Regions from separate parts of the Streptomyces yamdrokensis genome, predicted to be linked through region 1. Evidence: riboswitches for the same ligand, from Rfam matches in the RefSeq annotation. Region 1 holds a riboswitch; each other region holds the start of a gene.
The links. Region 1 has a riboswitch for cyclic di-AMP ahead of ACWZEH_RS25940 (M23 family metallopeptidase). Riboswitches for the same ligand answer to the same signal wherever they lie in the genome.
Positions count from the first base shown of each region.

Region 2: another riboswitch for cyclic di-AMP. It lies ahead of ACWZEH_RS16160 (M23 family metallopeptidase); the one in region 1 lies ahead of ACWZEH_RS25940 (M23 family metallopeptidase).
Region 3: another riboswitch for cyclic di-AMP. It lies ahead of ACWZEH_RS03735 (C40 family peptidase); the one in region 1 lies ahead of ACWZEH_RS25940 (M23 family metallopeptidase).

Region 1 covers NZ_CM132679.1:5,837,112-5,847,795, forward strand. The annotation lists gene ACWZEH_RS25930 (M16 family metallopeptidase) at 1-870, shown strand, start outside; gene ACWZEH_RS25935 (M16 family metallopeptidase) at 867-2,255, shown strand; cyclic di-AMP (ydaO/yuaA leader) riboswitch at 2,489-2,653, shown strand; gene ACWZEH_RS25940 (M23 family metallopeptidase) at 2,667-3,440, shown strand; gene ACWZEH_RS25945 (GntR family transcriptional regulator) at 3,697-4,401, shown strand; gene ACWZEH_RS25950 (HPr family phosphocarrier protein) at 4,594-4,875, opposite strand; gene ACWZEH_RS25955 (bifunctional acetate--CoA ligase family protein/GNAT family N-acetyltransferase) at 5,052-8,093, shown strand; gene ACWZEH_RS25960 (Na+/H+ antiporter subunit A) at 8,486-10,684, shown strand, end outside.
Region 2 covers NZ_CM132679.1:3,667,003-3,677,686, reverse strand. The annotation lists gene ACWZEH_RS16185 (HAMP domain-containing sensor histidine kinase) at 1-885, shown strand, start outside; gene ACWZEH_RS16180 (response regulator) at 882-1,616, shown strand; gene ACWZEH_RS16175 (cation:proton antiporter) at 1,968-3,293, opposite strand; gene ACWZEH_RS16170 (dihydrofolate reductase family protein) at 3,781-4,914, shown strand; tRNA gene ACWZEH_RS16165 (tRNA-Met) at 4,981-5,054, shown strand; cyclic di-AMP (ydaO/yuaA leader) riboswitch at 5,380-5,537, shown strand; gene ACWZEH_RS16160 (M23 family metallopeptidase) at 5,550-6,584, shown strand; gene ACWZEH_RS16155 (PrsW family intramembrane metalloprotease) at 6,687-8,081, opposite strand; gene trmB (tRNA (guanosine(46)-N7)-methyltransferase TrmB) at 8,134-8,985, opposite strand; gene lhgO (L-2-hydroxyglutarate oxidase) at 9,095-10,348, opposite strand; gene ACWZEH_RS16140 (NsdA family TPR-like regulatory protein) at 10,437-10,684, opposite strand, start outside.
Region 3 covers NZ_CM132679.1:962,979-971,142, reverse strand. The annotation lists gene ACWZEH_RS03775 (class I SAM-dependent methyltransferase) at 1-68, opposite strand, end outside; gene bioD (dethiobiotin synthase) at 235-951, opposite strand; gene ACWZEH_RS03765 (adenosylmethionine--8-amino-7-oxononanoate transaminase) at 953-2,233, opposite strand; gene bioB (biotin synthase BioB) at 2,226-3,464, opposite strand; gene ACWZEH_RS03755 (8-amino-7-oxononanoate synthase) at 3,611-4,738, shown strand; gene ACWZEH_RS03750 (DUF397 domain-containing protein) at 4,826-5,050, opposite strand; gene ACWZEH_RS03745 (helix-turn-helix domain-containing protein) at 5,060-5,920, opposite strand; gene ACWZEH_RS03740 (ATP-binding protein) at 6,132-6,599, shown strand; gene ACWZEH_RS03735 (C40 family peptidase) at 6,689-7,162, opposite strand; cyclic di-AMP (ydaO/yuaA leader) riboswitch at 7,166-7,301, opposite strand; gene ACWZEH_RS03730 (hypothetical protein) at 7,713-8,021, opposite strand; gene ACWZEH_RS03725 (ATP-dependent Clp protease proteolytic subunit) at 8,029-8,164, opposite strand, start outside.

The sequences.
Region 1 (10,684 bases):
CCCATCGGCTCGATGGCGGACCTGGACGCGGCCACCCTGGAGGACGCCCGCGCCTTCTTCCGCACGTATTACGCGCCGAACAACGCCGTGCTCTCCGTCGTCGGTGACATCGACCCGGAGCAGACGCTCGCCTGGATCGAGAAGTACTTCGGCTCCATCGCCTCCCACGACGGCAAGCCCGAGCCCCGCGACGGCTCGCTGCCCGAGATCATCGGCGAGGAGCTGCGCGAGCTCGTCGAGGAGGAGGTCCCGGCGCGTGCGCTGATGGCCGCCTACCGGCTGCCCGAGGACGGCACCCGCGCGAGCGACGCCGCGGACCTGGCGCTCACGATCCTCGGGGGCGGCGAGTCCTCCAGGCTCTACAACCGGCTGGTACGACGGGACCGCACGGCGGTGGCGGCCGGGTTCGGCCTGCTGAGGCTGGCCGGGGCGCCCTCCCTGGGCTGGCTGGACGTGAAGACGTCCGGTGACGTGGAGGTGCCCGTCATCGAGGCCGCGATCGACGAGGAGCTCGCCCGGTTCGCCGAGCAGGGGCCCACGGCCGAGGAGATGGAGCGCGCCCAGGCCCAGCTGGAGCGTGAGTGGCTCGACCGGCTCAGCACCGTCGCCGGCCGGGCCGACGAACTGTGCCGGTACGCCGTCCTGTTCGGCGACCCGCAGCTCGCCCTCACCGCCGTCGGACGCATCCTCGACGTGACCGCCGAGGACGTGCGGGAGGTCGCCGGGGCCCGCCTGCGTCCCGACAACCGCGCGGTGCTCGTCTACGAGCCCGTCACCCCCGAGGCCGGGGAGCCCGAAGAAGCCGCAGCCGCCGGAGCCGAAGAAGCCGCGGCCGCCGGCACCGACGAGAACGAGGAGACGGCGAAGTGACCGAGCTCGCCACGATGGACTTCCACCCCCAGCCGCAGGCGGGCGAGGCCCGGCCCTGGGCCTTCCCGGCCCCCGAGCGCACCACCCTCGGCAACGGTCTGACGGTGCTGCGCTGCCACCGCCCCGGCCAGCAGGTCGTCGCTGTCGAGGTGCTCCTCGACGCGCCCCTGGAGGCCGAGCCCGCCGGTCTCGACGGTGTCGCCACCATCACCGCGCGGGCGTTCTCCGAGGGCACCGACAAGCACTCCGCCGAGGAGTTCGCCGCCGAACTGGAGCGCTGCGGCGCGACCCTGGACGCCTACGCCGACCACCCCGGTGTCCGCCTGAGCCTCGAGGTACCGGCCTCCCGGCTCGCCAAGGGACTCGGACTGCTCGCCGACGCCCTCAGGGCGCCCGCGTTCGCCGACAGCGAGATCGAGCGCCTCGTCCGCAACCGCCTCGACGAGATCCCGCACGAGCTGGCCAACCCGTCCCGCCGCGCCGCCAAGGAACTCTCCAAGGAGCTGTTCCCGGCGGCGTCGCGCATGTCCCGCCCGCGCCAGGGCACCGAGGAGACGGTCGCCGGCATCGACTCGGCGGCCGTACGCGCCTTCTACGACACGCACGTCCGCCCCGCGACCGCCACCGCGGTGGTCGTCGGCGACCTCACCGGCACCGACCTGGACGAGCTGCTCGGCGAGACCCTCGGAGCCTGGACCGGATCGGCCGCCCAGCCGCGGCCCGTCGCGCCGGTCGCCGCCGACGACACGGGCCGCGTCGTGATCGTGGACCGCCCCGGCGCCGTACAGACGCAGCTGCTCATCGGCCGCGTGGGCGCGGACCGGCACGACCGCGTGTGGCCCGCGCAGGTGCTCGGGACCTACTGCCTCGGCGGCACCCTCACCTCCCGCCTGGACCGCGTCCTGCGCGAGGAGAAGGGCTACACCTACGGTGTGCGGTCGTTCGGCCAGGTCCTCAGGTCCGCCCCGGACGGCACCGGCGCGTCGCTGCTCGCCATCAGCGGTTCCGTCGACACCCCGAACACCGGGCCCGCCCTGCGGGACCTGTGGACGGTGCTGCGCACCCTCGCCGCGGAAGGCCTCACCGACGCCGAACGCGACGTCGCCGTGCAGAACCTGGTGGGCGTGGCACCGCTCAAGTACGAGACCGCCGCGGCCGTCGCCGGCACTCTCGCCGACCAGGTGGAGCAGCACCTGCCCGACGACTACCAGGCCGAGCTGTACCGGCGGCTCGCCGCCACCGGCACCGTGGAGGCGACCGCGGCGGTGGTGAACGCCTTCCCGGTGGACCGCCTCGTGACGGTCCTGGTCGGCGACGCGGCGCAGATCAAGGAGCCCGTCGAGGCGCTCGGCATCGGCGAAGTCACGGTGGTTTCCGCCGAGTAGACGACCCGTCGGCGCACCGCCGGCGGCCGTCCGGCCGCACGCCGGACGCACACGCGCGCGGCCCTGGTGACGAGAACGTCACCAGGGCCCCTTTATGTCCGAATTGGTGCGGGAGGTGCCTGTCTGCCCTGTGGGATGCGCTACAAAATCCTGGATTCGTTTGGGAACGGGAAGACGTCCCGTTTAGCGTCAGGCGGTCTGTTCGTCGGGCAGTGCGCCGCACCCGCGGCACCGGACAGTCATCGCCGAGTCCCCGTACGGCGCGAGCCAGGGGAGCCGGGGACCCGTCAGAAGTCCCTGGGGTGAATCGGACGCCCGCGCGTGTCGCGAGGGGGTCCGTAGGAGACCTTCCTGCTCCGAACCCGTCAGCTAACCCGGTAGGCGAGAAGGAAGGAAAGGACCACCCTGTACATGGCGTTCACCCGCGCCACCGGGAAGCACCGTCGTCCCAGCCGCGTGCATCGCGGCACCGCCAAGGCGGCGGGCGTCGCGGCTCTCACCACCACCGGTGTCATCGGCTCCCTCTCCGCTCCGGCGCTCGCCGCCGAACCCGCCGCGGCGCAGACCGGCCTGACCCCCGTGGTCACCATGGGCGACGAGGTCGCCGCCAGGGTCGACGCCCAGGCCTCCGCCCAGCACGAGGCCGCACGCGAGGCGGCCCAGGCCGCCGCACGCGAAGCCGCCGAGGAGGCCGCCCGGGAGAAGGCGGCCGAGGAGGCCGTCAAGGCCCGCGAGGCCGAGGAACGCGCCGCGCGTGAGGCCGAGCGCAAGCGCCTCAACACCTTCGTGTCCCCGATCGCGGGCTCCTACGTCTCGACCGGCTACCTGTCCGGCGGCGCCGTCTGGTCCTCCGGCACCCACACCGGTGTCGACTTCCACGCTGCGAGCGGCACCCCCGTGCTCTCGGTCGGCATGGGCACCGTCGTCGAGGCGGGCTGGGGCGGCGCCTACGGCAACCAGGTCGTGATCAAGATGCACGACGGCACGTACACCCAGTACGGCCACCTGTCGTCCGTCGGCGTCTCGGTGGGCCAGCAGGTCACCCCGGGCCAGCAGATCGGTGTCTCCGGCGCCACCGGCAACGTCACCGGCGCGCATCTGCACTTCGAGGCCCGCACCACCATCGAGTACGGCTCCGACATCGACCCCGTCGCGTACCTCCGCGCGCACGGCGCGAACGTCTGACCGGGGGTACGCCTCCCTGACCGGCGTGCGCACCTGGGACGTCCGCGTGATCCCCTGACGTCCCAGGTGCCCGCTTTTTGCGGTACGGCCCCGGCTCGGCTCTCCGAGTCGGGGCTTTCGGCGTTTCCGGCTGTCCGTTGTCCAAAAAACAGACATGATTCCCGGCCCACCGTCGGAAATTCCCGCGCGTTGCAATAGAGTCACGGAACAGGTGTCACCCGTTGACGTTATGCGGGGATTAATTCGGAGGTCGGTCATGCGTATTCCGGCGCACTCGGTGTGCACGGCGATCCGGGACGACATCGTCTCGGGTGTCTACGAGCGTGGCGGCCGGCTGACCGAGGAACTCCTCGCCCGCCGCTACGGTGTCTCGCGCGTCCCCGTCCGGGAGGCTTTGCGCACCCTGGAGGCCGAGGGCTTCGTGGTCACCCGGCGGCACGCGGGCGCGTGCGTCGCGGAACCCACCGAGCAGGAGGCCGCCGACCTGCTGGAGATGCGGCTGCTGCTGGAGCCGCTCGGTGCCCTGCGCGCCGCGCAGCGCCGCACCGAGGCCCATCTGAAGGTGCTGCGGGGCCTGGTCCGGCTGGGCCAGGAGCGGGCCCGGCAGGGCAACGGCGACGACCTGCGCTCACTGGGCGGCTGGTTCCACGAGACGCTCGCCCAGGCGTCCGGCAGCCCGGCGCTGACGTCGACGCTGATCCAGCTCCGGCACAAGATCGGCTGGATGTACGAGGTACGTGGGCCGAGGGACCCGGTGGAGTGCTGGGCGGAGCACGGCGCGATCGTCGACGCCGTGGTGCGCGGCGACGGCGAGCGTGCGCGTGCGGTCACGACGCTGCACACCGAGCGCGCCGCCGCCGCCCACCGCCTGCGCTTCACCGCGAGGGCCGGCCGGACGGCCCGCCCCGAGCGTGTGAGGAACTCGCAACATCCCGTAAACACGCCGAGTCTCCGGCATTAACACGGAGACCGTATACAAGAGAAGGTAATTCGGTGGAAGTGAAATCCGCCTGCCGTTTTTCGTGAGCGCGGGATTGTGCGCGGGGGAGTGGCGCCCGGGAAAACCGGTGGGCAGGGAAAGCGGAGACGCCGGAGAACAGCGGAGCCGCGTCGCCCGCAATGGGTGACGCGGCTCCGTCCGCTGCCGGGTTTCTCACACGGTCTCGGGGAGTTCCTCGAGCCCTTCGGAGACCAGCTTCGCCAGCCGGTCGAGGGCGGCTTCGGCCCCCTCGGCGTCGGAGGCGAGGACGATCTCCTCGCCCCCCTGGGCGCCCAGGCCCAGAACGGCCAGCATGGAGGCCGCGTTGACGGGGTTGCCGCCGGCCTTGGCGATCGTCACCGGGACGCCTGTGGCCGTGGCGGATCGGACGAAGATGGAGGCGGGGCGGGCATGGAGGCCCTCGGCCCAGCCGACGTTGACGCGGCGCTCAGCCATGTGTTGCTGCCCTTCGAAGTTCAGGTTGTCTAGACCAGTTTCCCATATCGTGAAGCAAGCCGGGGAGGGGCACTCGCTCCCGCTCCCCGGCGGCACCGGACCGCGGCCTCGGCCCGGTGCGCGCCCCCACAGACTGCCTCGCGCCGTTGTCGTACGCGAGCCGTACTCTGGGGCCCATGCAGACCTCGTCGGACCGGCACGAGTATCCCGCCCACTGGGAGGCCGACGTGGTGCTGCGCGACGGCGGCACCGCGCGGGTCCGCCCCATCACCGTCGACGACGCCGAACGCCTGGTCAGCTTCTACGAGCAGGTGTCGGACGAGTCGAAGTACTACCGCTTCTTCGCGCCCTACCCCCGCCTGTCCGCCAAGGACGTGCACCGCTTCACGCACCACGACTTCGTGGACCGGGTGGGGCTCGCAGCCACCGTGGGCGGCGAGTTCATCGCCACCGTACGCTACGACCGGATCGGCCCCGACGGGGCGCCCGCTTCCTCCCGCCCGTCGCCCACCACCACCCTTGCCGAAGGGCGCCCCGCACCCGCCCCCGCTGTCTCCGACGAGGCCGAGGTCGCCTTCCTCGTGCAGGACGCCCACCAGGGCCGGGGCATCGCCTCCGCCCTGCTCGAGCACATCGCCGCCGTCGCGCGGGAGCGCGGCATCCGCCGGTTCGCCGCCGAGGTGCTGCCGGCCAACAGCAAGATGATCAAGGTGTTCACGGACGCCGGGTACACCCAGAAGCGCAGCTTCGAGGACGGCGTCGTCCGCCTGGAGTTCGGCCTCGAACCCACGGACCGCTCCCTGGCCGTGCAGCAGGCGCGCGAGCAGCGCGCCGAGGCCCGCTCGGTGCAGCGGCTGCTTGCCCCGGGCTCGGTCGCCGTCGTGGGCGCCGGCCGCACGCCCGGCGGCGTGGGCCGAGGCCTCCTCGGCAACATCCGGGACGCCGGCTACACCGGCCGCCTGTACGCCGTGAACAAGGCCCTGCCGCCGGAGCAGGAGGAACTCGACGGAGCCGCCGGGGTGCCCGCCCACCGCTCGGTGCGGGAGATCGACGGCCCGGTCGACCTCGCCGTCGTCGCGGTGCCCGCCGAACACGTCCCCGAGGTCGTCGCCGAATGCGGCGAACACGGGGTGCAGGGGCTCGTCGTCGTGAGCGCCGGGTACGCCGACGCGGGCCCCGACGGCCGCGAGCGCCAGCGCGCCCTCGTCCGCCAGGCCCGTTCGTACGGCATGCGGATCATCGGACCGAACGCGTTCGGCGTCATCAACACCTCCCCGGACGTACGCCTGAACGCCTCGCTCGCACCGCAGATGCCGCGCCCCGGCCGCATCGGCCTGTTCGCCCAGTCCGGAGCCATCGGCATCGCCCTGCTGTCGCGGCTGCACCGGCGCGGCGGGGGCGTCACCGGTGTCACGGGCGTGTCCACCTTCGTGTCCTCCGGCAACCGGGCCGACGTCTCCGGCAACGACGTCCTGCAGTACTGGTACGACGACCCCGACACCGATGTCGTCCTGATGTACCTGGAATCCATCGGCAACCCCCGCAAGTTCACCCGCCTCGCCCGCCGGACCGCCGCCGCGAAGCCGCTGGTCGTGGTCCAGGGTGCCCGCCACGGCTCCGGACCCCGGGGGCACGCCGTGCGCGCGACGCGACTGCCCCACGCGACCGTCTCCGCGCTGCTGCGGCAGGCCGGGGTCATCCGGGTGGACACCATCACGGAACTGGTCGACGCGGGCCTCCTGCTCGCCCGCCAGCCACTGCCCTCCGGCCCCCGCGTGGCGATCCTGGGCAACTCCGAGTCCCTGGGCCTGCTCACCTACGACGCCTGCTTGGCCGAAGGGCTGCGCCCGCACCCCCCGCTGGACCTCACCACCGGGGCGTCGGCGGCGGACTTCCACGCCGCGCTGTCCCGGGCGCTCGCCGACGACACCTGCGACGCGGTCGTCGTGACCGCGCTCCCCGCACTGGGGGAGCCGCCGACCGACGACGCGGCACTCGCCGGGGCGCTGCGCTCGGCCGCCGCCGCGACCCCGTCCAAGCCGGTCCTGGTGGTCCACGTGGAACTCGGCGGCCTGGCCGAGGCCCTCTCGGCGGCGGCCGGCACGGCCCCGCGGCCCGCCCCGGCCACCGAGGACCGCCCCCGGGCGCAGGACCCCGGCTCCGCACCATCCGCCGATCAGCGCCCGGCCACCCCCGGGGCACCGTCCGCCGCCGGACCGGCCGCCCCCGCGACGCCGGCTGCCGCACCCGGGCCGGCCGCTCCACAGAGCCCGGCCGGCCCGCCTGCCCCCGGGAGCCCCGGCCCGGCCACCCCGTCGACGCCCGTGCCCGCGCCCGGGAGCCTCCCCGAGGACGCCCACCTCATTCCCGCCTACCCCGCCGCCGAACGCGCGGTCCGGGCCCTGGCCCACTCCGTCGCCTACGCCCAGTGGCGCCGGGACGCCGCCGACCCCGGCAAGGTCCCCGCGTACGAGGACATCGACGAGCGGGGCGCCGCCGCCCTCATCGACGCGCAGCTCACGCGCGGGGAGAGCCTCACCCTCGGCTCCGAGGAGACCTGCGCCCTGCTCGGCGCCTACGGCATCCACGTCCACCGCGCCCTCCCCGCCCCCACCGCCGACGCCGCCGTCGAGGCCGCCCGCGCCCTCGGCCGGCCCGTCGCCCTCAAGGTGACCGCCCCGCACCTCAGGCACCGCGCCGACCTGGGCGGCGTACGGCTGGACATCGCGGACGAGGAGCAACTGCGCCGGGCCTACGCCGAGCTGACGCAGCAGCTCGGCACGCCCGAGGAACTGCGCCTCGTCGTGCAGCGGATGGCACCGCGCGGTGTCGACACCATCGTCCGCGCGGTGATCGACCCCGCCGCCGGAGCCGCGCTCTCCTTCGGGCTCGCCGGCCCCCCGTCGCAGCTGCTCGGGGACATGGCGCACCGGCTGATCCCGGTGACCGACCGGGAGGCGGCCTCCCTGGTCAGGTCGATCCGCACCGCACCCCTCCTGTTCGGCTGGCGCGGCTCGACCCCGGTCGACACCCCCGCCCTCGAGGAACTGCTGCTGAGGGTGTCGCGGCTGGTCGACGACCACCCCGAGGTCGTCGCGGTCGGCCTCGAGCCGGTCGTCGTCGCCACCCGCGGGGTGAGCGTCCTCGGTGCCTCCGTACGCCTGGCCCCGCCCCCCGCCCGCGACGACCTCGGCCCCCGGACCCTCCCGGCGTACTGAGGGCGGCGTGAGCCCTCCGACCGTCCCAACTCGGCAGGTCGCCGCGGGTTTGACGGCGCGTCGGGCGGGTTACCCGTGCTTCCGGCCGGCAGCGGCACCTGCCGCGGGCACAGGACGGAGAGAACGGCATGCATCTCGGGGCCATCGACGCCGGCAGGACCGGCTCCCCCCTCGCCCGGCACATCGCCCGCAGCGGTCCTGAGGTGCCGAAGTCTCCGCCCGTCCCTTTGCCGGCGAGGTGCGGCGCGGCGGTGCCCCGCCGGACGGTTCACCCCTGCTACACAGAGCACTGAATGCCCAATTATTGACGAACCGGGGCATAGCCCCCGGGGATCGGGTGGAGGCCGACCGCGTGTCAGCGGTCGCGTCACCGCGAAGGAGTTGGTGCTGACGTGCTGGTCCTGCTGGCCGCCCATGCGGTGGCCGCAGCGTCGATGCCGTGGTGGGAGAGGCGGCTCGGCCGTGCGATGTGGATCGTGGCCGCCCTGGTGCCGCTGGCGGCCGTGGTCTGGGCGGGCACGCGGGCGGGCCGCGTGCTGGACGGCGGCGCGTACCGGGAGTCCCTGTCCTGGGCCCCGTCGCTCGGCCTGACGATCGACCTGCGCCTGGACGCCCTGTCGCTCCTGATGCTGTGGGTGGTGGCCGGTGTCGGAGCCATGGTGCTCCTGTACTGCCGGTACTACGTCGAGCGCGACGCCGGCCGGCTGGCCGCCCTGCTGCTGGCCTTCGCCGGGGCGATGACCGGACTGGTGCTGGCGGACAACCTCTTCGTGCTGTACGTCTTCTGGGAGCTGACCACGGTCGCCTCCTTCCTGCTGATCGCGGGGCGCGGGGAGGGCGCGGAGCAGCGGCGCGCCGCCCGCCAGGCCCTGCTGGTGACCGCGGCCGGCGGCCTGGCGATGCTGCTCGGTTTCATCGTGCTGGGCCAGGCGGCCGGCACGTACCGCGTCTCCGCGATCCTCGCCGACCCCCCGCGGGGCGGCGCGGTCCCCGCCGCCGTGGTGCTCGTCCTGGTCGGCGCGTTCGCCAAGTCCGCGCAGATGCCGCTGCACGGCTGGCTTCCCGCGGCGATGGCCGCCCCCACACCGGTCAGTGCCTTTCTGCACGCGGCGGCGATGGTCAAGGCCGGGGTCTACCTGGTGGCCCGGCTGGCGCCCGCCCTGGCCGACGTGGCCCCGTGGCGGCCGATGGTGCTCGGCGTGGGACTCGCCACGATGGTGGTGGCCGCGTGGCGGGCACTGCGCGAGACCGACCTGAAACTGCTCCTCGCCTACGGGACCGTCAGTGAACTCGGCCTGCTGACCGCCCTGCTGGGCGCGGGAACGCGGACGGCGGCGCTGGCCGGGGTGGTGATGCTGCTGGCGCACGCGGCGTTCAAGTCGGCGCTGTTCCTGTCCGTCGGGGTCGTCGACCACAGCACGGGCACACGCGACATCCGGGAACTGTCGGGACTGGGACGCCGGCTGCCCGTGCTGTTCTGGGTCACGGCACTGGCCACCGCGTCGATGGCGGGTCTGCCGCCCCTCGTCGGTTTCCTGGGCAAGGAAGCCGCCCTGGAAGCCTTCCTGCACGGCACCGAACTGGCCTACCACTACCAGCTGACGGTGGTGCTCGTGTGCGGCTCCGCGTTGACCGTGGCGTTCGCGGCACGGTTCCTGCACGGCGCCTTCGGCGGGCGGCGGCCGTCGGAGAGGGCGGCGCGCCCCGTACGGAGCCCAGAACCCGGATTCGTCGCACCGGTGGCCGTCCTGTCCGGGGCGGGCCTGGTGCTGGGTGTGGCGTACACCGGCACGGGGGCCCTCGCCACCGCCTACGCCGACGCCTATCCGCCGGGAGCCGACGGTCCGTACGAACTGTCCCTGTGGCACGGGTTCACGCCCGTGCTCGGTCTGTCCGCGCTGTCGCTCGTCACCGGTCTGCTGATCCACGCGGTGCAACGCCGCGGCGCCGCGGCGGGCCGCCTGCCGCGCCTGCCCGACGTGCAGCGCGCGTACGACCGTGCGACCGAGGGTGTGGACCGGCTGTCCGTGACGCTGACCCGGCACACCCAGGTCGGCTCGCTGCCCGTCTACCTGACCGTACTGCTCGCGACGGTCGTCGCCGTGCCCGGCACGGCACTCGTGGCCGCGGGCCCCTCACTGGGATCACCGCCACTGTGGCGGTATCCGCTCGAACCCGTCCTGGCCGTGGTGATACTGACGGCCGCCGCGGCGGTGGTGGCCGCCCGGCACCGGCTCGCCGCCCTGCTGCTGACCGGGGCCGTCGGGTACGGTGCGGCCGGCCTGTTCCTGGTGCGGGGCGCCCCGGACCTGGCGCTCACCCAGTTCCTGGTCGAGACGTTGACGCTGGTCGTCGTGGTGCTGGTGCTGCGCCGGATGCCGGCCCGGTTCGATCCCGGCCGGACGGCGGCCCCGGGGCGCGTGCTGCGGGGCGCGCTGGCCGTCGGGGTCGGCCTCGTCGTCACCTGCTTCGCGCTGGCGACGTCCGCCGCGCGTACGGCCCCGGCGATCTCACCCGAGTACCTGCGCCGGGCGTCGGAGACGGGTGCCTACAACGTCGTCAACGCGATCATCGTCGACTTCCGGGCCCTG
Region 2 (10,684 bases), 2.2 Mb from region 1:
ACCGTGGGACTGGCCGCCATGCTCGGTGCGAACGCGCTGCTGCTGCGCGTCGGCCTCGCCCCGCTCCAGCGCGTCACCCGCGCCATGTCCACCACCGACCTGCTCCGCCCCGGACAACGCCCCGAGGTCACCGGGCGCGGGGAGATCGCCGAGCTGATCAGCACGTACAACACGATGCTCGACCGGCTCGAGGACGAACGCGCCGCGAGCAGCGCCCGTGCCCTGTCCGCCCAGGAGGACGAACGCCGCCGGATCGCCCAGGAGCTGCACGACGAGGTCGGCCAGAGCCTCACCGCCGTCCTGCTCCAGCTCAAGCGGGTCGCCGACCACGCCCCGCCGGAGCTGCGGGAGGAACTGAGCCTGGTGCAGGAGACCACCCGGGGCAGCCTGGACGAGATCCGGCGCATCGCCCGCCGGCTGCGCCCCGGCGTCCTGGACGAGCTCGGGCTGACCAGCGCGCTCAAGGCCCTCGCCACCGAGTTCGGCGGCGAGGGCCTGACGGTCCAGCACCGCCTGGACTCCGACCTGCCCGATCTGGGCCCGGAGGCCGAACTGGTCCTCTACCGGGTGGCCCAGGAGGGGCTCACCAACATCGTCCGGCACGCGCACGCCCGCCGCGCGGAGATCTCTTTGTGCCGCACCTCCTCCGGAGTGGAGCTGCGCGTCCGGGACGACGGCCAGGGCATCGGTGCCGCGTCCGAGGGTGCCGGCATCCTCGGGATGCGTGAGCGGGCCCTGCTCGTCGGTGCCGACCTCGATGTGGGTCCGGCCGCCGCGGGCGGGACCCTCGTGCGTCTCGCCGTCCCCGTTCCGGTGCGGGGCCCCGCGCCCGCACGGACCTCCCCGCCCCTGACCGCCGTCCCCGACCGGAAAACCCCGACATGACCGACCTCGGCTTCACCCGCCCCCCGTCCGGTACACCCGCCGGCGCCGAGACCACCACCCCGGCCGGTGCCGGGAGCGGTGGCGCCCCGACGCGCATCCTCCTCGCCGACGACCACGCGCTGGTCCGCCGCGGCGTACGCCTCATCCTCGACGGCGAACCGGACCTGACCGTCGTCGCCGAGGCCGACAACGGCGCCGAAGCCCTCGAACAGGCCCGTATCCACGAACCCGACCTGGCCATCCTCGACATCGCCATGCCCCGCCTGACCGGCCTCCAGGCGGCCCGTGAGCTCTCCCGCACCCTGCCGCAGACGCGGATCCTCATCCTGACCATGTACGACAACGAGCAGTTCTTCTTCGAGGCGCTGGGGGCCGGCGCCTCCGGGTACGTGCTCAAGTCCGTCGCCGACCGCGACCTGGTGGAGGCCTGCCGGGCCACCATGCGCGGCGAGCCGTTCCTCTACCCGGGCGCCGTCAACGCCCTCATCCGCAACTACCTCGAACTCGCCCGGGACGGCCGGAACCTGCCCGCCAAGGCCATCACCGACCGCGAGGAGGAGATCCTCAAGCTGGTCGCCGAGGGGAACACCTCGCAGCAGATCGCCGACCTCCTCGTCATCAGCCCCAAAACCGTGGAGCGCCACCGCGCGAACCTGCTGGCCAAGCTCGACCTGAAGGACCGGCTGGAACTCACCCGGTACGCCATCCGGGTGGGGCTGATCGAACCCTGACCGAGCACCTCTGTTCTCCGGGGCCGGCGGCCGGGGGCTGTCCGGCGGGTGAAGTCGCAGACGCGGGGGCCCGCACGCCGGCCCCCGAGCCCTTCGAGCAGGGGCCCCGACGGAGTTGTCGTCGCCCTCCCCACTCCCGGCCGCCCCTCCCATGAGTGGGAGGGGCCCTCATCGCTCCGCGTCGGTTCCCTCCTCCGCCCCGCAGCTGGTCGCACCAGCCTCCGCTCGCCCCGGCTGGACGGGCGCCGTCGGTCTCCTTCGATCCGATCCGCCGGACAGGCCCGAGGGGTCCTTGCACTGTGCCCGCCCGGGCCACGCGACCTCATCGGGCGCTCATAGTGCAAGGACTCCTCAGCGCTCGGCTTCGGCGGGCTCCCGTTCGGGCACGGGTCCGGCGTTCAGACCTCCGTCGGGGCCTGCGTCCAGGTCCGGGGGGAGTCCCGTGCCCGATGAGGGCCCGGCGTCCGGACCGGGCCCGGTGCCCCGGGAGGAGCCGCGGTCGGGCAGCCGTGCCTGGACGGCGCGCAGGGCGCACGCGAGCAGATGGGACTGCTTGGCGAGCACCGGGCCGAGGACGGCGAGGACGAGGACGTACCCGGCGATGAACGGCGTGAGCCGGTCGTCGAGCCCCGCGCCGGTGGCCATGGCGGCCAGGATCAGCGCGAACTCGCCACGGGAGACGAGGGTCGTGGCGATGTCGGCCGCGATGTCGACGCCGTACCGGTACAGGCGGGCCACCAGCAGGCCCGCGATCAGGTTCATCGCGAGGGTGAGCACCACCGCGGCGGCCACCGGACCGGCGACGGAGGCGATGTCCCCCGGGTCGATGGCCAGCCCGAAGGCGAAGAAGAAGATCGCCGCGAAGGCGTCCCGCAGGGGATGGACCAGGGTGCGGATCCGGGGCGCGGCGGGGGTGCCGGCCACGATCAGTCCGACCATGAACGCCCCGATGGCGTCGACGACCCCGAGCACCTCGGAGACACCCGCGACGAAGATCGCGGTTCCGAGGAAGGTGATGACCAGCAGCTCGTTGTCGCGTACGGACATGATCCGGCCGAACAGCCGGGTGCCATAGCGGGCGGCAATGGCCAGCACCATCAGGAAGCCGAACGCCTTGGACGCCTGGAACGCCATGTCCCCGAGCCCCCGGGCGCCGCTGAGTACGGGCTGGAGAGCCGCGAGATAGAGGGCGAGAAAGATGTCCTCGACGACGGTGACACCGAGGATGAGCCGGGTCTCGGGCCGGCTGATGTGACCCAGCTCGATGAGGATCTTCGTGACGATCGCGGAGGACGAGATGCCGAGTACCCCGGCGAGCACCAGGGCCTCCCGCGCTCCCCAGCCGAGGGCGAACCCGAATCCCAGCCCCGCGCCGACGTTGAGCGCCAGGTAGATGCCACCGGCGCTGATGAGCCGCTTGCCGCCCCGTCTCAGGTCGTCGAGGTGGAACTCCAGGCCGAGGTAGAAGAGCAGCAGGACGAGACCGAGCGCCGACAGCATCGAGAAGTCGTGGGCGTCCTCGACCAGGACGAGCCCCGGTGTGTGCGGGCCGAGCAGAATGCCGGCGAGCATGAACAGGGGGATCGTCGGCAGCCCGATCCGGCTCCCGAGGCGGGCGAGGAACGCTGCGGCGAGGAACGCGCCGCCCATGGCGAGCAGAGTGTCGGCATGTCCCACAAGTCACCACCTTCCACAGCACGGGGACGGAGCGGGATCCGATCGACCGACCCGAGCGGGGGCTGCTCCTTCGTGTCGGTGGGGGTTCTCCGCCATACGGGGCTGCGGCCGGTACATCCCCGGGTGCGGAGCGGTTGCGGCCGGTGCGTGCCGGGACCGGGCCCCCGGTGTTCCTCCACGCTCACATCCGGCCCCGGGCGCCCGCCATCCGTGACGCCACCCAAACGAGGTGGCGGACGACACCCATGAGGTGTGGGGGGGGGGGAAGGCCCCTCATCACGGGCCGGTCGCCGGGGACGACGGGGCCACCGCGCGTTTCCACGCCGTACGGTTTCGCGCCATGCGGCGGTGGCACACCGTACGGCTTCCCGCCGCGCGGGAACACACCGGGTGCAAGACTCTCTTCGCCCAGCCGATCCCAGCCGATCCCAGCCTTGCCCCCCGCCCCACCCCGCCCCGTCCGCCGTCCCCGTCAGGAGCGCCGTCGATGCCCCACCCGTACGTCCTGCTGTCCGCCGCCGTCTCGCTCGACGGGTATCTCGACGACACCGGGCCCGAGCGGCTGCTGCTGTCCGGCCCGGAGGACTTCGACCGGGTCGACGAGGTACGGGCGTCGGTGGACGCGATCCTGGTCGGCGCCGGCACGATCCGGGCCGACAACCCCCGGCTGCTGGTCAACGCGCCCGAGCGACGTGCCGCCCGGGCCGCCGAGGGCAGGCCCGCCTACCCGCTGAAGGTCACCGTCAGTGGCTCGGGCGACCTGGACCCGGCGGCGCGGTTCTGGCACACCGGTGGCGCGAAGGTCCTCTACACGACCGACAAGGGCTCCGAACGCGCCCGCGCCCACGGCCTCGCCGCCGACGTCGTGCCGCTCGGCGCCGAGCTCGACTGGCGCCGCCTCCTGACGCACCTGTACGACGTGTACGGCGTCCGGCGGCTCATGGTCGAGGGCGGCGGCCTGATCCACACCCAGCTCCTCACCCAGGGCCTCGCCGACGAGCTCCAGCTGGTCCTCGCCCCGCTCCTCGTCGGCGACCCGGACGCCGCCCGCCTCTTCGGATCCGGGACCTACCAGGGCGGCCGGCTGCGACTGCTGGAGACCCGCCCGATCGGCGACGTCGTCCTCATGCGCTACGAACCCACCGCCCCCGGCGCCGGCCCGCTCCCCGTCGCCGCCGACCACCACTGGCTGGCCCTCGCCTGTGAACTGGCAAAGCGGTGCCCGCCCTCGAAGACGGCGTTCAGCGTGGGCGCGGTGGTCGTCGCGGCCGACGGCACCGAACTGGCGCGGGGCCACTCCCGCGAGGGCGGTGATCCGGTGGTGCACGCCGAGGAGGCCGCCCTCGCCGGGATCGACCCCGCGGACCCGCGGCTCGCGACCGCCACCGTGTACTCCAGCCTGGAACCCTGCGCCCGGCGCGCCTCCCGGCCGGTGCCCTGCGCCCGGCTGGTCCTGGACGCGGGAGTACGGCGGGTGGTCACCGCGTGGCGGGAGCCGGACACCTTCGTGGAGGACGCCGACGGCAGCGGGGTACTGGCCGCGGAGGGCGCCCTGGTCGTCGTCCTGCCGGAGCACAAGGAGGCCGCCGAGGCGCCGAACGGCCATCTGCTCGGCCGGTGAGGCAGGGGCGGCGGCAACGTGTGTGCGAAGTGCCCCGCGGATGCCGTATGCTGGTGAACACAACGACGCGGGGTGGAGCAGCTCGGTAGCTCGCTGGGCTCATAACCCAGAGGTCGCAGGTTCAAATCCTGTCCCCGCTACTGAAGGCCGAGGGCCGGAATCCGAGAGGATTCCGGCCCTCGGCCTTTTGCGTCCGTCCCGTTTCGGGAGAGCGTCCCGGGGTACTTCCGCGAAGATGTGACGCCAGGTGATCGAGCCGCCTCGCTGCGCATAACAATTGACGCACCGTCAACTCGAGTGTGACGAGGACGGTGAAGTCAACTCGCCCGGTTTCGACCGGTCGTGGCGCTTAAGTCCGTGCGGAAGTCGTTAACGATCAAGAGGAACGGCTTGGAATACGACCCTCGCGTCTATTAACGTTCGATAACGCAGCGCGGTCGTCCCAGCCGTCACACGAGTCGGCTCCGTGCGCACGCGCCGAATCCCGCAAGGGAACCGGGGAACCAACATCTTGGGGTGAATCGCGCGGATGCCCCCGTGGAGACACGGACGGTATACGCGCGTAGGAGACCTTCCTGCTCCGAACCCGTCAGCTAACCCGGTAGGCGAGAAGGAAGGAAAGGAGTGCGCCCCACGTGGCGTCCAACCGGCCTGCCCCCGAGGCCCCCTTCATGCCGAGCCGACGCGACAGCGACACCTTCGGCTACGGCGGCATCCGCACCGACGAGGGCCCCTTCGAGGAGTGGAACCCCACCGAGGATTCCATTCGTCCCGTGCGCGGCCGGCATCGTGTCGGCAAGCAGCGCGGCGGAGGCCTCGCCCGTAGCTCCACCGTCCTGGGCGTCGGTGTCATAGCCGCTGTCGCCGGTGGCGGCATGGCCAGCGCCCAGACCGGCAAGCCGCCGGTCTCCATCTCCGTACCGGACCTTCCCTCTGTTGGTTCCCTCATCTCCGACGAGGAAACCCCCCAGGGCTCCGCCACCCCGCTCAGCAGCATCGGCGCGGTCGCCGACGAGGCCGAGCAGGGCAGCGCTTCCGACGCCGGCGAGGTGCTGCGCGCCCGGATCATGGCGCAGGTCGAGCAGCAGCAGAGCCAGGCCGAGGACAGGGCCGCCGCCGAAGCCGCCGCGAAGGCGGAGAAGGAGGCCAAGGAGCAGGCCGCCGCCGCGAAGAAGGAGGCCGAGGAGAAGGCCGCCGCGGCGAAGAAGAAGGCGGAGGAGGAGGCCGCGAAGAAGGCCGAGGCCGAGCGTCTCGCCGAACTGGCCACGCAGTACGCGCTGCCCACCTCCTCGTACACCATCTCCTCGACCTTCGGTCAGGCCGGCGCCTACTGGTCCTCCGGCCAGCACACGGGCCTGGACTTCGCCGCCCCCACGGGCACGCTGATCAAGGCGGTCCACACCGGCACGATCACCTCCGCCGGCTGGGACGGCTCGTACGGTTACAAGACCGTGCTGACCCTCGACGACGGCACCGAGATCTGGTACGCCCACCAGTCCTCCATCAGCGTCAGCGTCGGCCAGCAGGTCAACACCGGCGATGTGATCGGCCGCGTCGGCTCCACCGGCAACTCCACCGGCGCCCACCTCCACCTGGAGGTGCACCCGGCCGGCTCCGCCTCGGGCATCGACCCGATGGCCTGGATGCAGTCGAAGGGCCTCGCCGTCTGAGACCCCGGCCCCGGCCGGTCTTCGCGTCCCGCGCCCCACGCAGCCGCAGCCCCGGCAGCCCTGACGACGCCCCCCGACGTCAGGACTGCCGGTTCGGCGTTTTCAGGGGCGCTGCCAGGGGCGGTACGGGTGCGCGTAGGGGTTCGGCCCGGCCGCAGGGTGGCCGGGGTTCACGGCGCCGTACGGGCCGTATGCGCCGTACCCTCCGTACGCTTCGGGCAGGCCGTACGGGCCGTGCCCCGGCCGGGGCGGGGCGGGCGGCGCGGTGACCCGGGCCGCGTGCTCCAGGGCAGGGCGGGCCGTGTCGCGGCGGTGCCACATCTCGCGCAGCAGTTCGTGCTCCCGTACGACGAAGTCCGCGCCCGCGCGGCCGCGGCGCCCCCGGTGCCGCAGGAACGCCAGCGATGTCGCGTACGCCCCGTACTGCGCCACCGCGCGGGCAGCGGTCCGGCCGCCGTGCCGGTGCGCGTACCGCCGGGCGATGCGCCGGGCCCGCATCGAGCCGAGCGCGTAGGGCTGGGCCGGGGTCAGCCAGCCGGCCCTGACGTACGCGGGCAGCTCCTCCCGTACGGTCCGCAGCTCACGCTGCCGGGTCCACACCACCAGCCAGGTCAGCAGGCCGAACGACGGCACCATGAACGCCGCGTACACGGCGAAGAAGCCGTACCCGCCGAGGGCCGAGGAGGCGTTCCACAGGGCGTGCATGCCCATCGCGAGCAGCAGGCCGCCGAGCGGGAGCAGGACGCGCACCGGGCGGCGCCGCCGGGCGGCGAGCGCGGCCATTCCGAAGCCGATGCCGGTGAGGACCGTGAAGAGAGGGTGCGCGAACGGCGACATGACGACGCGGACGAAGAACGTCGCCGCGGTGACGGAGAAGACGCCGCTGCCGCCGGTGAGCTGGTCGGTGCCGAAGGCGGTGCCGAGGTAGAGGATGTTCTCGGTGAAGGCGAAGCCGGTGGCGGTGACCCCGGCTATCACCACGCCGTCGAGGATTCCGGTGAGGTCGCGTCTGCGGAACAGGAAGACCAGCAGGACGGCGGCGGCCTTCGCGGACTCCTCCACGACCGGGGCTATCACGGTCGCGCCGAGCGTGTCCGCGCGGGACGGGTCGGCCGTCTCCGTCGCTATCCACCGCGTGGCGAAACTGTTGGCGACGATCGCCATGAGCGCGGCGGCGCAGGCGCCCCAGGCGAAGGCGAAGACGAGGTTGCGCCACGGGCCCGGCGCGACACGCTCCAGCCAGCGGAAGGCGGCGACGAGCAGCGGCACCGGCAGCACGGCGAGGCCGAGCCCGACGAGGAAGCCCTCCGTGCCGGTCCGCTCGCGGACCAGGCCCAGGATGACCAGGCCCGAGAGCGCGAGGAGGGCGGTCAGCGCCCCGTACCGCACCCAGGGCCGCCGCCACCAGTGCGCGTGCCGCAGGGCGGGCCCGTCGGCCGGTCCTGCGGGACCGGAGGGCCCGCCGGGCCGGGTCGGGTACGGACGGCTGATGGCCACAACATTGACCCTAACGAGGGAACGGTGCTGCCCGCAGGAACACCGGGCGGGTTCAGGTGCCGACGGCGCCCCGGCCGGGCCGGTCGAGGTGCTGTACGCGGCGGAAGAGCAGGTCGTTCACCACGTGGCCCTTGTCCAGCCCCTGCCCCTCGAAACGGGTCAGCGGCCGGAACTCCGGACGCGGCGCGAAACCGCCGTCCACCAGGGTGTTCTCGAAGCCGGGGTGCGCGGTCAGCACCTCGAGCATCTGCTCGGCGTACGGCTCCCAGTCGGTGGCGCAGTGCAGGAGCGCGCCCGGTGCGAGGCGGGTCGCGGCGAGGTCGAGGAAGGCGGGCTGGATCAGCCGGCGCTTGTGGTGCCGCTTCTTCGGCCAGGGGTCGGGGAAGTAGACGCGCAGTCCGCCCAGCGCGTCGGGGACGAGCATCTCGCGCAGCAGGATGATCGCGTCGCCGTTGCCGACGCGGACGTTGTCCAGGCCGTGCTGGTCGGCGAGGCCGAGCAGATGGCCCTGGCCGGGGGTGTGGACGTCCACGGCGAGGATGTTGGTGCCCGGGTCGGCGGCGGCCATGCGCGCGGTCGCCTCGCCCATGCCGAAGCCGATCTCGAGGACGACCGGACGGTCGTTGCCGAAGAAGGCGGCGAGATCGAGGCGCTGCCTGCCGTCGACGTCGAAGCCCCACCGGGGCCACAGCCGCTGCAACGCGTCCGCCTGCCCGGCGGTGACCCGGCTCCGGCGTGGCTGGAAACTCCGGATCCGGCGCTCGAAGTGCGACCCGGCGGGATCGGCCTTCGGTCCGTCCGGGAAGCGGGGCTCGCCCTTCTCCCGGGTACGGCGGACCGACGCACCGGGCGTGTGCCCGGCGTGCGGGGTGAGGGCTTCGGGGGTGTTTACGGAGTCAGACACAGTGCTGTCGATTTTACGGGGGTTGCGCGAGGCCTCCGCGGCCGGTTCCGAACGGCACCGAGGCCGGGGTCGGTCCCGCGGGTGCGGGGGGCCGGTGGGGGCGGCCGCCTCAGCGGGGTGCGTCGTTCGGGGCGGCCAGGGCCGTCAGGGCCCGGCGGGCAACCTCGCGGCCGATGGGCAGGGACGCCGTCGCCGCGGGCGAGGGGGCGTTGAGGACGTGGACCGCGCGGGGTGTCTCCTGGATCAGGAAGTCGTCCGCCAGGGTGCCGTCGCGCAGGACCGCCTGGGCCCGTACGCCCGCCGGGGCCGGCACCAGGTCGGCCTCCCGGACCGCGGGCACGAGCCGGCGGACCGCCTCGGTGAAGGCCCGCCGGGACAGGGAACGGTGCAGCTCGCCGGCGCCGTGCCGCCAGTGGCGGCGGGCCAGGTGCCGGGAGCCCGGCCAGGCCAGCGTGGAGGCCAGCTCGCGCGGGCGGACCGTACGCCAGTCGTAGCCCTCGCGCGCCAGGGCCGGTACGGCGTTGGGTCCGACGTGGACGCCACCGTCGACGCCGCGCGTGAGATGGACGCCGAGGAACGGGAACGCCGGGTCGGGCACCGGATAGACCAGGCCGCGGATCAGCTCCGGGCGGGCCAGATGGTAGTACTCGCCGCGGAACGGCACGATGCGCATGCCGGGCTCGTCGCCGGTGAGGCGGGCGATCTCGTCGCAGTGCAGACCCGCGCAGTTCACCAGGACCCGGCCGCGCACGACGTCCCCGGCGGTGGTCAGAACGGCCACGCCCAGGTCCGCACGGCGGTCGACGCGGGTGACCCGCGCGCCGTAGCGGATCTCCGCGCCGGACGCGGACGCCAGCCGACGGGCGACCGCGGCGTAGTCGCAGATGCCGGTGGTGCCGACGTGTATGGCGGCCAGACCCTCGACCTCCGGCTCGTACGCGGCGATCTGCGCGGCACCCAGTTCACGGACCGTCAGGCCGTTCTCCCGGCCGCGCTGGGCCAGGGCGTGCAGGCGGGGCAGCTCGTCCCGGCCGGTGGCGACGATCAGCTTGCCGGTCACCGCGTGCGGGATGTCGTACTCCGCGCAGAACTTGACCATCTCGGCCGCGCCCCGCACCGCGTACCGCGCCTTCAGGGAGCCGGGGCGGTAGTAGATGCCGCTGTGGATGACGCCACTGTTGCGGCCCGTCTGGTGCCGGGCGGGTCCGGGCTCCTTCTCCAGCACCGTGACCCGTGTGCCCGGCGCCGCGCGGGTGATCGCGTACGCCGTCGACAGACCGACGACGCCGCCGCCGATCACCAGCACATCGCAGTCGTACGCCCACCGCGCCACCCGCACCACCTCCCGGTCCCGATAGTGCACTGCGCCACTGACGACACCCGTAAACCCCGAAAGCGGCAGGGGTCTGCCGCGGACCGCCGATATGGGGCGGTCGGGGTGGCGGCCGGAGTCAGGCGGGAGTCATCAGCAGCGGCCGGGCGCGCTCGCGCAGTTCGACCACGCGGGGTTCGTCGCCGTAGGGCTCCAGGCGGTGCAGGAGGTCCCTGACGTACTCCGTGGTGCGCGCGGACGAGATGCGGCCGGCCACCTCCACCGCCCGCACGCCCTGCTCACAGGCGGCGTCCAGGTTGCCGGACTCCAGTTCGGCGACCGCCGAGACGACGAGCCGCAGCCCGTGCGAGCGGACGAACTCCTCCG
Region 3 (8,164 bases), 4.9 Mb from region 1:
GCGTAGCAACGGGCGAACAGCGGGTGGTGCACGGGATCCCGCGCCACTTTCGCGGAGCCGGCGGACATGGGTGCCTCCCTGTCTGGACGAACCCGGGAACCGAGGCGGATCACGAGGGTCCCGCCCCCGGCGGGACGAGCCCCGGGCCGACCGGGGCCCTACCGTGATTGTCCCCCGTGAGTGCCCCGCGCATCCCTCACAGCGGCGCCCGGAGCACAGGGCCCGCGCGGGGGATCAACCGGTCTCCCGCCCCCGGAACACCGCCGCGTCCCACGTGCCGTCCAGCCGCGCCGCCAGCCACTCGGGCGCCGACGTCCGGAAGCCGGCCGGGGCGAGGGCCGCCGCGCCGGCCGGTACCGCGCCCAGCAACGGCACCCCCGTCACCTCCGGCAGGTCCCGCAGGTTGCAGCGCTCGGCCAGACCGGGCTCCGCGGGCCAACTGCCGATCACCACGCCCGCAGGAGTGAGCCCGCGCGAGCGCAGTTCACGGGTCGTCAGCTCCGTGACGTTCAGGGTGCCGAGACCCGCCGCCGCCACCACCAGCACCGGCGCCGACAGCAGCGCCGCCGCGTCCGCCAGCGTTCCGCCGTCCTCGTCGAACCGCACGAGCAGCCCGCCCGCGCCCTCCACCAGCACCAGATCGTGCTCGGCGGCCAGCTTGGCGGCGGTCTCGGCCACGTCGTGCGGACACACCGGCGCCCGGCCCGCCCGGCGGGCGGCGGTGGCGGGCGCCAGGGGGTCGGGATACCGGGCGAGTTCGGCGGCCGTGACGGCCCCGGCGAGCCGCGCGACCTCCTCGACGTCCCCGGGTTCGTCCGGCCGCACCCCGGTCTGGGCCGCCTTCAGTACGGCCACCGACCGGCCGGCCCCGAGCGCCGTCGCGGCGACCGCGGCCGTCACCACCGTCTTCCCGACCTCGGTGCCCGTGCCCGTGATCACCAGTACCGGCATGTCATCCCTCCTCGGCCGCCGCGCACACCGCGTCCGCGATCAGGGCCACGTCCGTGTCGCCGGTGACGTACGGCGGCATGGTGTAGATCAGATCCCGGAACGGCCGCAGCCACACGCCCCGGCGCACCGCCGCGCGCGTGGCCGCCTCCATGTCCACGGCGCGATCGAGCTGGACGACACCGATGGCGCCGAGGACCCGCACGTCACGGACGCCCGGCAGACGGGCCGCCGGCGCCAGCCCGTCCCGCAGGCCCGACTCGATGCGCTTGACCTCCGCGAGCCAGTCCTGCCCGAGCAGGAGTTCGATCGAGGCGCAGGCCACGGCCGCCGCCAGCGGATTGCCCATGAACGTCGGACCGTGCGCCAGCACCGGCACGTCGCCGCGCGAGATGCCCTCGGCCACACGCGCGGTGCACAGCGTCGCAGCCATGGTCAGATAGCCGCCGGTCAGCGCCTTGCCCACGCACATCACGTCCGGCGTCACCGCCGCGTGCCCCGCCGCGAACAGCGCGCCCGTACGCCCGAACCCGGTCGCGATCTCGTCGAACACCAGCAGCACGTCGTGCGCGTCGCACGCCTCGCGCAGCACCCGCAGGTACGCGGGGGAGTGGAAGCGCATGCCGCCCGCGCCCTGCACCACCGGCTCGACGATCACGGCCGCCAGTTCACCGGCGTGCCGCCCGATCAGCTCCCGCAGGTGCTCGGCGTACGACTCCTCGTACTCGGCAGGCGGGGCCTTCGCGAACACCTGTTCCGGGAGCACCCCGGTCCACAGTTCGTGCATCCCGCCCTCGGGATCGCAGACCGACATCGGCTGCCAGGTGTCCCCGTGGTAGCCACCCCGCCAGGTCAGCAGCCGCCGCTTCCCGGGCAGCCCGAGCGAACGCCAGTACTGCAGGCACATCTTGACGGCCACCTCGACCGACACCGAGCCCGAGTCGGCGAGGAAGACATGCTCGAGGCCGTCGGGTGACATGTCTACGAGGAGCTTCGCCAGCCGGACGGCGGGCTCGTGCGTGAGCCCGCCGAACATCACATGACTCATCCGCCCGAGCTGGTCGCGCACGGCCTCGTTCAGCACCGGGTGGCTGTAGCCGTGGATCGCCGACCACCAGGACGACATCCCGTCGACCAGCTCGCCCGAGCCGTCGGCGAGCCGCAGCCTTACCCCGCTCGCCGACTCCACGACGAGGGGTTCCCCGCGGCCGGGCATGGGCCCGTACGGATGCCAGACATGTCGCCGGTCCAGCTCGAGAAGCTCGGGTACGGACCGCTCAGGCATTGGGCGCGAGATCCGTTCCGGCACCCCGCCGGCGGACGGCGACGAGATCGGTACGCGGTCCGTCGGCCCGGCCCGCCCCCTCGCTCACCGTCCCCGGACCCGCGTCCGTCCCCGTATCCACACGCGCCCCGGCGCCGGAGGATGCCGACCCGCATCCGCCACCGCCCTCGTGCGACCCGCATCCGCCACCCCCGTCGGGCGACCCGCACACGCTCGCACCCGCACCCGCCCGGTGTCCGGGCAGTGTCACGCGGTCGGTGCCCTCCACCTCGAACCCGGCGTCCGCGATCATCTCCAGGTCGGCCCGGCCCGCCTGGCCCTCGCTGGTGAGGTAGTCACCGAGGAAGATCGAGTTGGCCAGGTGCAGCGCGAGCGGCTGCATCGTGCGCAGATGCACCTCCCGGCCGCCCGCGATCCGCACCTCGGCGTCCGGGCACACGAACCGCACCATCGCCAGGATCCTGAGGCACCGCTGCGGGGTGAGGTTCCACTCCTTCGCGAGCGGTGTCCCCTCGAACGGGATCAGGAAGTTCACCGGCACCGAGTCCGGGTCCAGTTCGCGCAGCGCGAAGACCACGTCGACCAGGTCCGCGTCGCTCTCACCCATGCCGGCGATCAGCCCGGAGCAGGCGGACAGACCGGCCGCGTGCGCCTTCTGCACGGTGTCCACGCGGTCGGCGTACGTGTGCGTGGTGGTGATGTCCCCGTAGGTGGCCTCGGAGGTGTTGAGGTTGTGGTTGTAGGCGTCCGCGCCCGCCTCGCGCAGCCGCTCCGCCTGGCCCTCGGAGAGCAGTCCGAGGCAGGCGCACACCTCGACGCCCTCGTTGCCCTCCTTGATCGCCTTGATGGTGTCGGAGACACGGTCCACGTCCCGGTCGGTCGGGCCGCGGCCGCTGGCCACCAGGCACACCCGCTTGGCGCCGCCCGCCAGCCCGGCCGCGGCCGCGTCCGAGGCCTGCTCGGGCTTGAGCCAGGTGTACTTCAGGATGCCGGCCTTCGAGCCGAGCCGCTGGGAACAGTAGGAGCAGTCCTCCGGGCACAGGCCGGACTTGAGGTTGACCAGATAGTTGAGTTTCACCCGCCGCCCGAACCAGTGCCGCCGCACCTTCCCGGCCGCGGCCACCACGTCGAGCAGATCGTCGTCGGACGTCCCGAGGACGGCCAGCGCTTCGCCACGGGTCGGCGTCTCGCGCCGAAGCCCCTTGTCCACCAGCGTGTTCAGCAGGTTCATGGGAGCCGATCCTGTCCTATTCGGCCGCCCCGGCCAAGGAGGGTTCGTACAACAGAGGCGCTGACGGCTGTGGGCATGGCCACACAGTGGCCGGCCGGCCGTCCCGCTACTGTCTGTCCACTGCCTACAAAACCACCGGAGGACCCATGGCGTTCGGCTGGATCGACGAGCAGGCGGCGCTGCGCCGCCGGGCCGGGCTCGTACGGACCCTGCGCCCGCGCACCGCCGACGCACCGCTCCTCGATCTGGCGAGCAACGACTACCTGGGTCTGGCCCGGCATCCGGAAGTGGCCGAGGGTGCGGCGCGGGCGGCGCGGACCTGGGGCGGTGGGGCCACCGGGTCCCGGCTCGTCACCGGCACCACCGAGCTGCACACCGAGCTGGAAGGCGAACTGGCCGACTTCTGCGGCTTCGAGGCGGCCCTCGTCCTCTCCTCCGGCTACGCGGCCAACCTCGCCGCCGTCACCGCGCTGGCCCCGCACGGCTCGCTGATCGTGTCCGACGCGGGCAACCACGCCTCGCTGATCGACGGCTGCCGGCTGGCCCGGGGCAGGACGCAGGTCGTGGCGCACGCCGACCCCGACGCCGCGCGCAAGGCGCTGAGCGGGCACGCCGGGGCCGCCGTCGCCGTGTCCGACACGGTCTTCTCGGTCGACGGGGACGCCGCCCCGCTCGCCGCGCTGGCCGGGGCGTGCCGTGAGCGCGGCGCGGGACTGGTGCTCGACGACGCCCACGGCCTCGGGGTACTCGGCGACGGCGGACGCGGCGCCCCGTACGCGGCGGGGCTCGCCGGCGCCGAGGACGTCGTGGTGACGCTCACACTCTCCAAGTCGCTCGGCAGCCAGGGCGGAGCCGTGCTCGGCCCGGCACGGGTGGTCGAGCATCTGGTCAACACGGCCCGCACCTTCATCTTCGACACGGGTCTCGCACCGGCGGCCGCGGGCGCCGCGCTCTCGGCCCTGCGGCTGTTGCGCCGTGAACCAGGGCGCGCGGCGCGGGCGGGCGCGGTGGCGCGCGACCTGCACCACCGGCTGACGGCCGCGGGCCTCGAAGCCGTACGCCCCGACGCCGCGGTCGTCTCCGTGCGTGCCCCGTCCCCGGAGCAGGCCGTGCGATGGGCGGCCGACTGCCGGGCGGCCGGCCTGTCCGTGGGCTGCTTCCGTCCTCCTTCCGTGCCCGACGGCATCTCACGGCTCAGACTGACCGCCCGCGCGGACCTGTCCGGGGCCGAGATCGAACGCGCTGTACAGGTGATCGGCGAGACGCGGCCATGAGTCGGCGAGGCACGGCCGTGAGCCGCCCGATGACGGGCGGTCGAGTACGGGTGGGCGAGTACGGGTGGGCGCCGGAGGACCGGCAGGTCAGTGAACCGCGGCCACGAACTTCGCCCAGCTCCCGGGGGAGATGAGCAGCGCGGGCCCGTCCGGGTCCTTGGAGTCGCGCACGGCGAGCAGTCCGGCACCGGGACCGGTGGCGGGCCGGGCCGTCTCGACGCAGTTGTTCGCGCCCGTGCTGTAGCTGCTGCGCAGCCACCGCACACCGTGCAGGTCGGTGCTGGAGGGAAGGGTCCGAGACGGTGCGGGCATCGTGCCTCCTTACACGCCGGCGGCTGTCCCGGCGATGAAATCCAACGAGTCCTCGGGCGAAAGGGCGTGGATCGAAAGGGCGTCGAAAGCCTCCGAGTACACCCGGAGGTCTTCTTTCCGCTCCAGATAGAGGCTACTCGTCAAGTGGTCGAGAACTACAACATCCAGATCAGAAGTGCGCGAAAATGAGAAGATTACGAAAGGGCCGGTGACGCCGATGTGCGCCCCGGCAGTGAACGGCAGTACTTGAAGCCGCACCTGGGGAAGGCGCGCCGCCTCCACGAGCCGTTCCAGCTGGCGGGTCATGACGCCGGGGCCGCCGACCTGCCGGCGCAGCACCGCCTCGTCCAGGACCGCGCTGAACCCCAGCGGCGGGTCCGCCCGCAGGACGTCCTGCCGGGCCAGCCGCACCTCCACCAGTGTGTCCAGCCGCTCCTCCGAAGTGCCCTCCAGCGCCGCCGCCGTCACGGCCCGCGCGTACTCGGGCGTCTGCAGCAGCCCGGGAACCACGGTGGTCTCCAGCGTGCGCATCGCGCTGGCCTGGGACTCCAGGCTGATGAAGTCCCGGTAGGTGGGCGGCAGTACACCCCGGTACGCGTGCCACCAGTGGTGTCGTCCGCTGCTGTCGCCCGGCCCCGCCAGCACCAGTAGCAACTCCCGCAACTGAAGGTCGGTCAGGCCATAGGCGTCGAGCAGTAACCGCACATCGGCCGGTTTCACCCCGCTCGTGCCCGTCTCGATCCGGCTCACCTTCGACTGGTGCCAGCCCACCAGCCGGGCTGCCTCACCACTGGTGAACCCCGCCGATGTGCGCAGCGAACGCAGTTCGGCGCCCAGTTTCCGGCGGCGTACCGCGGGACCGTGCTGCATGGCTTCCCCCTTACTCCCTCCGGGTCACCCACATACGGTCTCCCGTCGCAGAGTTCACCGCTTTGAGCGACAGATATATGCATATCTTGGCCGTATCGCCGCCGACAGTCTGTGGTGATGGCAGTCTGACGACGAAGCACCAGTGCGGGACCGTACTCGAATCAGCCGCTCCGTGTCGGACTGCGGTCCCGTGGAAAGGGACGACATCGCCATGGCAGACCATCTGGAAGCATCCATCACTCTGCCGAGCGATCCTGCCTCGGTCTCCGCGGCTCGCGCCCATGTGGTGGGCACGCTGGCGGAGTGGGGCATGCCGGAGGACACGGAAGTGTCCGACACGATCCGGCTGATCGTGTCCGAACTCGCGACCAACGCCGTGCAGCACACCCTGGGGCAGTCACCCACGTTCACCGTGGACATCGCCCTCGACCGCGACGACCAGCTGTGCATCGGTGTCACCGACAGCCACCCGAGGTTCCCCAAACGACTCCCCGCCGCGGTCCAGCAGGACAACGGCCGGGGGCTGGTCATCATCCGCTGGCTGACCGTGGAGTGCGGCGGCAGGATGAGGGTCCGCCCCACCGGAGAGGGTGGAAAGACCGTCTCCGTCGTCCTTCCGTGGACCGTCCCCGCCGAGCCGGTCACGGCGGTGGAGACGGCAGGACGGCAGGAGCCGTAGGGGCCCACGGCCGCATCGGTGTGCTCTCCGGGTGTCGTTCGGCGTGTCCGGCGGGGCGGCGGCAGGGGGGGTGCCGCCGCCCTCGCGGATCACTTCACCCGGCCGTACCAGACGCTGTGGGTCCAGATCTTCTGCAGGCGCACCACATCCCCGGTCTTCGGAGCGTGCCAGAGCTTGCCCTGGCCCGCGTAGATGCCCACGTGGTAGACGTTCTGGCCCGAATGGAAGAAGACCAGGTCCCCCGCCTTGCGGCTCGAGGCGGAGACGTGGCGGGTCTTGTTGTACTGCTGGGACGCAGTACGGGGCAGTGTCTTGCCCGCCTTCTTGAACGAGTAGAGGGTCAGTCCGGAGCAGTCGAAGCGGCTCGGTCCGGTGGCGCCCCAGTGGTAGGGCGCGCCCTTCTTGGACGCCGCGACCTGGAGGGCCTTGGTGGCCGTGGTCGCGGCCACTGCCTCCGGGGCGGTACCCGGGAGGACGATCGAGCCGCCCACGGCGGCGAGGGTGAGGGCCGAGGCCGTGCCGGCCCTGGCCATGAGAGACGGGACACGATTGAGCGCGGTCATGCGCAACCCTTCGTCAGCCGCCTGTGAAGGATGACCTGTCGGATTCGGGCTGGCGAAGTTGCCCGGCCGCACGAGTGCGGCTTCACCCCAAGGGCTGCTCGGCACGGGAGTCGAACTCCCGTTCCGGCGACCCGTCGTGCTCGGGTCCTCCACTCCTGCCGATCCACTCCTGTCGACCGGTCATCCGGGCGGCGGCAGGACTCGGCGTCCGCCCGGATCGCCCCGCCGCGGCGGCGGGGTCTTGTCGTCAGTGAGCGATCTTGGCAACTGCCGGTCCGAAATCCCAACTGAACCGGGGGTTTGTGTTGTTACTCACCACTCATCCGTTCGGGTGGACAGCCCCGCGTCCGGGCTGCCGTCCGGGGTGCCGAGGAGTCCCGGACCAGCACCGGAGTGGCCCGTTCCGGTGCGCGGCCACGCGTGGTGCGCAACCGTGACGGCCCGAAAAGAAGTGGTTCGTCTACGCCGGTTGGTGGTATCCCTTTTGGTCCGTTTCGGCTCAGGTGTGGACGTGTTGCCGACGCCGGCCGCGGTTGAACCGGTACGGGCGTCAACTGCCGGAGCCCGGCGGCAGTGTGACCCGGGCCGTGCGCCGGTCGCCGTCCAGTACCCGAAGGGCCCGGGCCAGCGTGGCGACGTGCAGCTCGGTCTCGCCGCGCCGGTGCATGACGGTCAGCGCGTCGCGCAGTGCGACGGCCTTGCCGACCAGTGCCTGTGCGGCGCGCAGCCCGCGGTAGGTGTCGCCGTCGCGGGCAGGGTTGATCCGGCCCAGCAGGTCGACGGCCTCGAGGTAGCGGTCGATCAACTCGGCCTCGGCGCGGGTCAGCGCGGGCAGCGGTGGCAGTTCGGGTGGCAGCATCGGCGGCTCACCTCGCGCCGGAGGTGGGGAGGTGGTCCTCGCGGTCGGTCAGGACCCGGTCCGCGAGGCCGTACTCCACCGCCGCCCGCGCGTCGAGGACGGTCTCCCGCTCGATGTCCGACCGTGCCTGCTCCGGGGTGCGG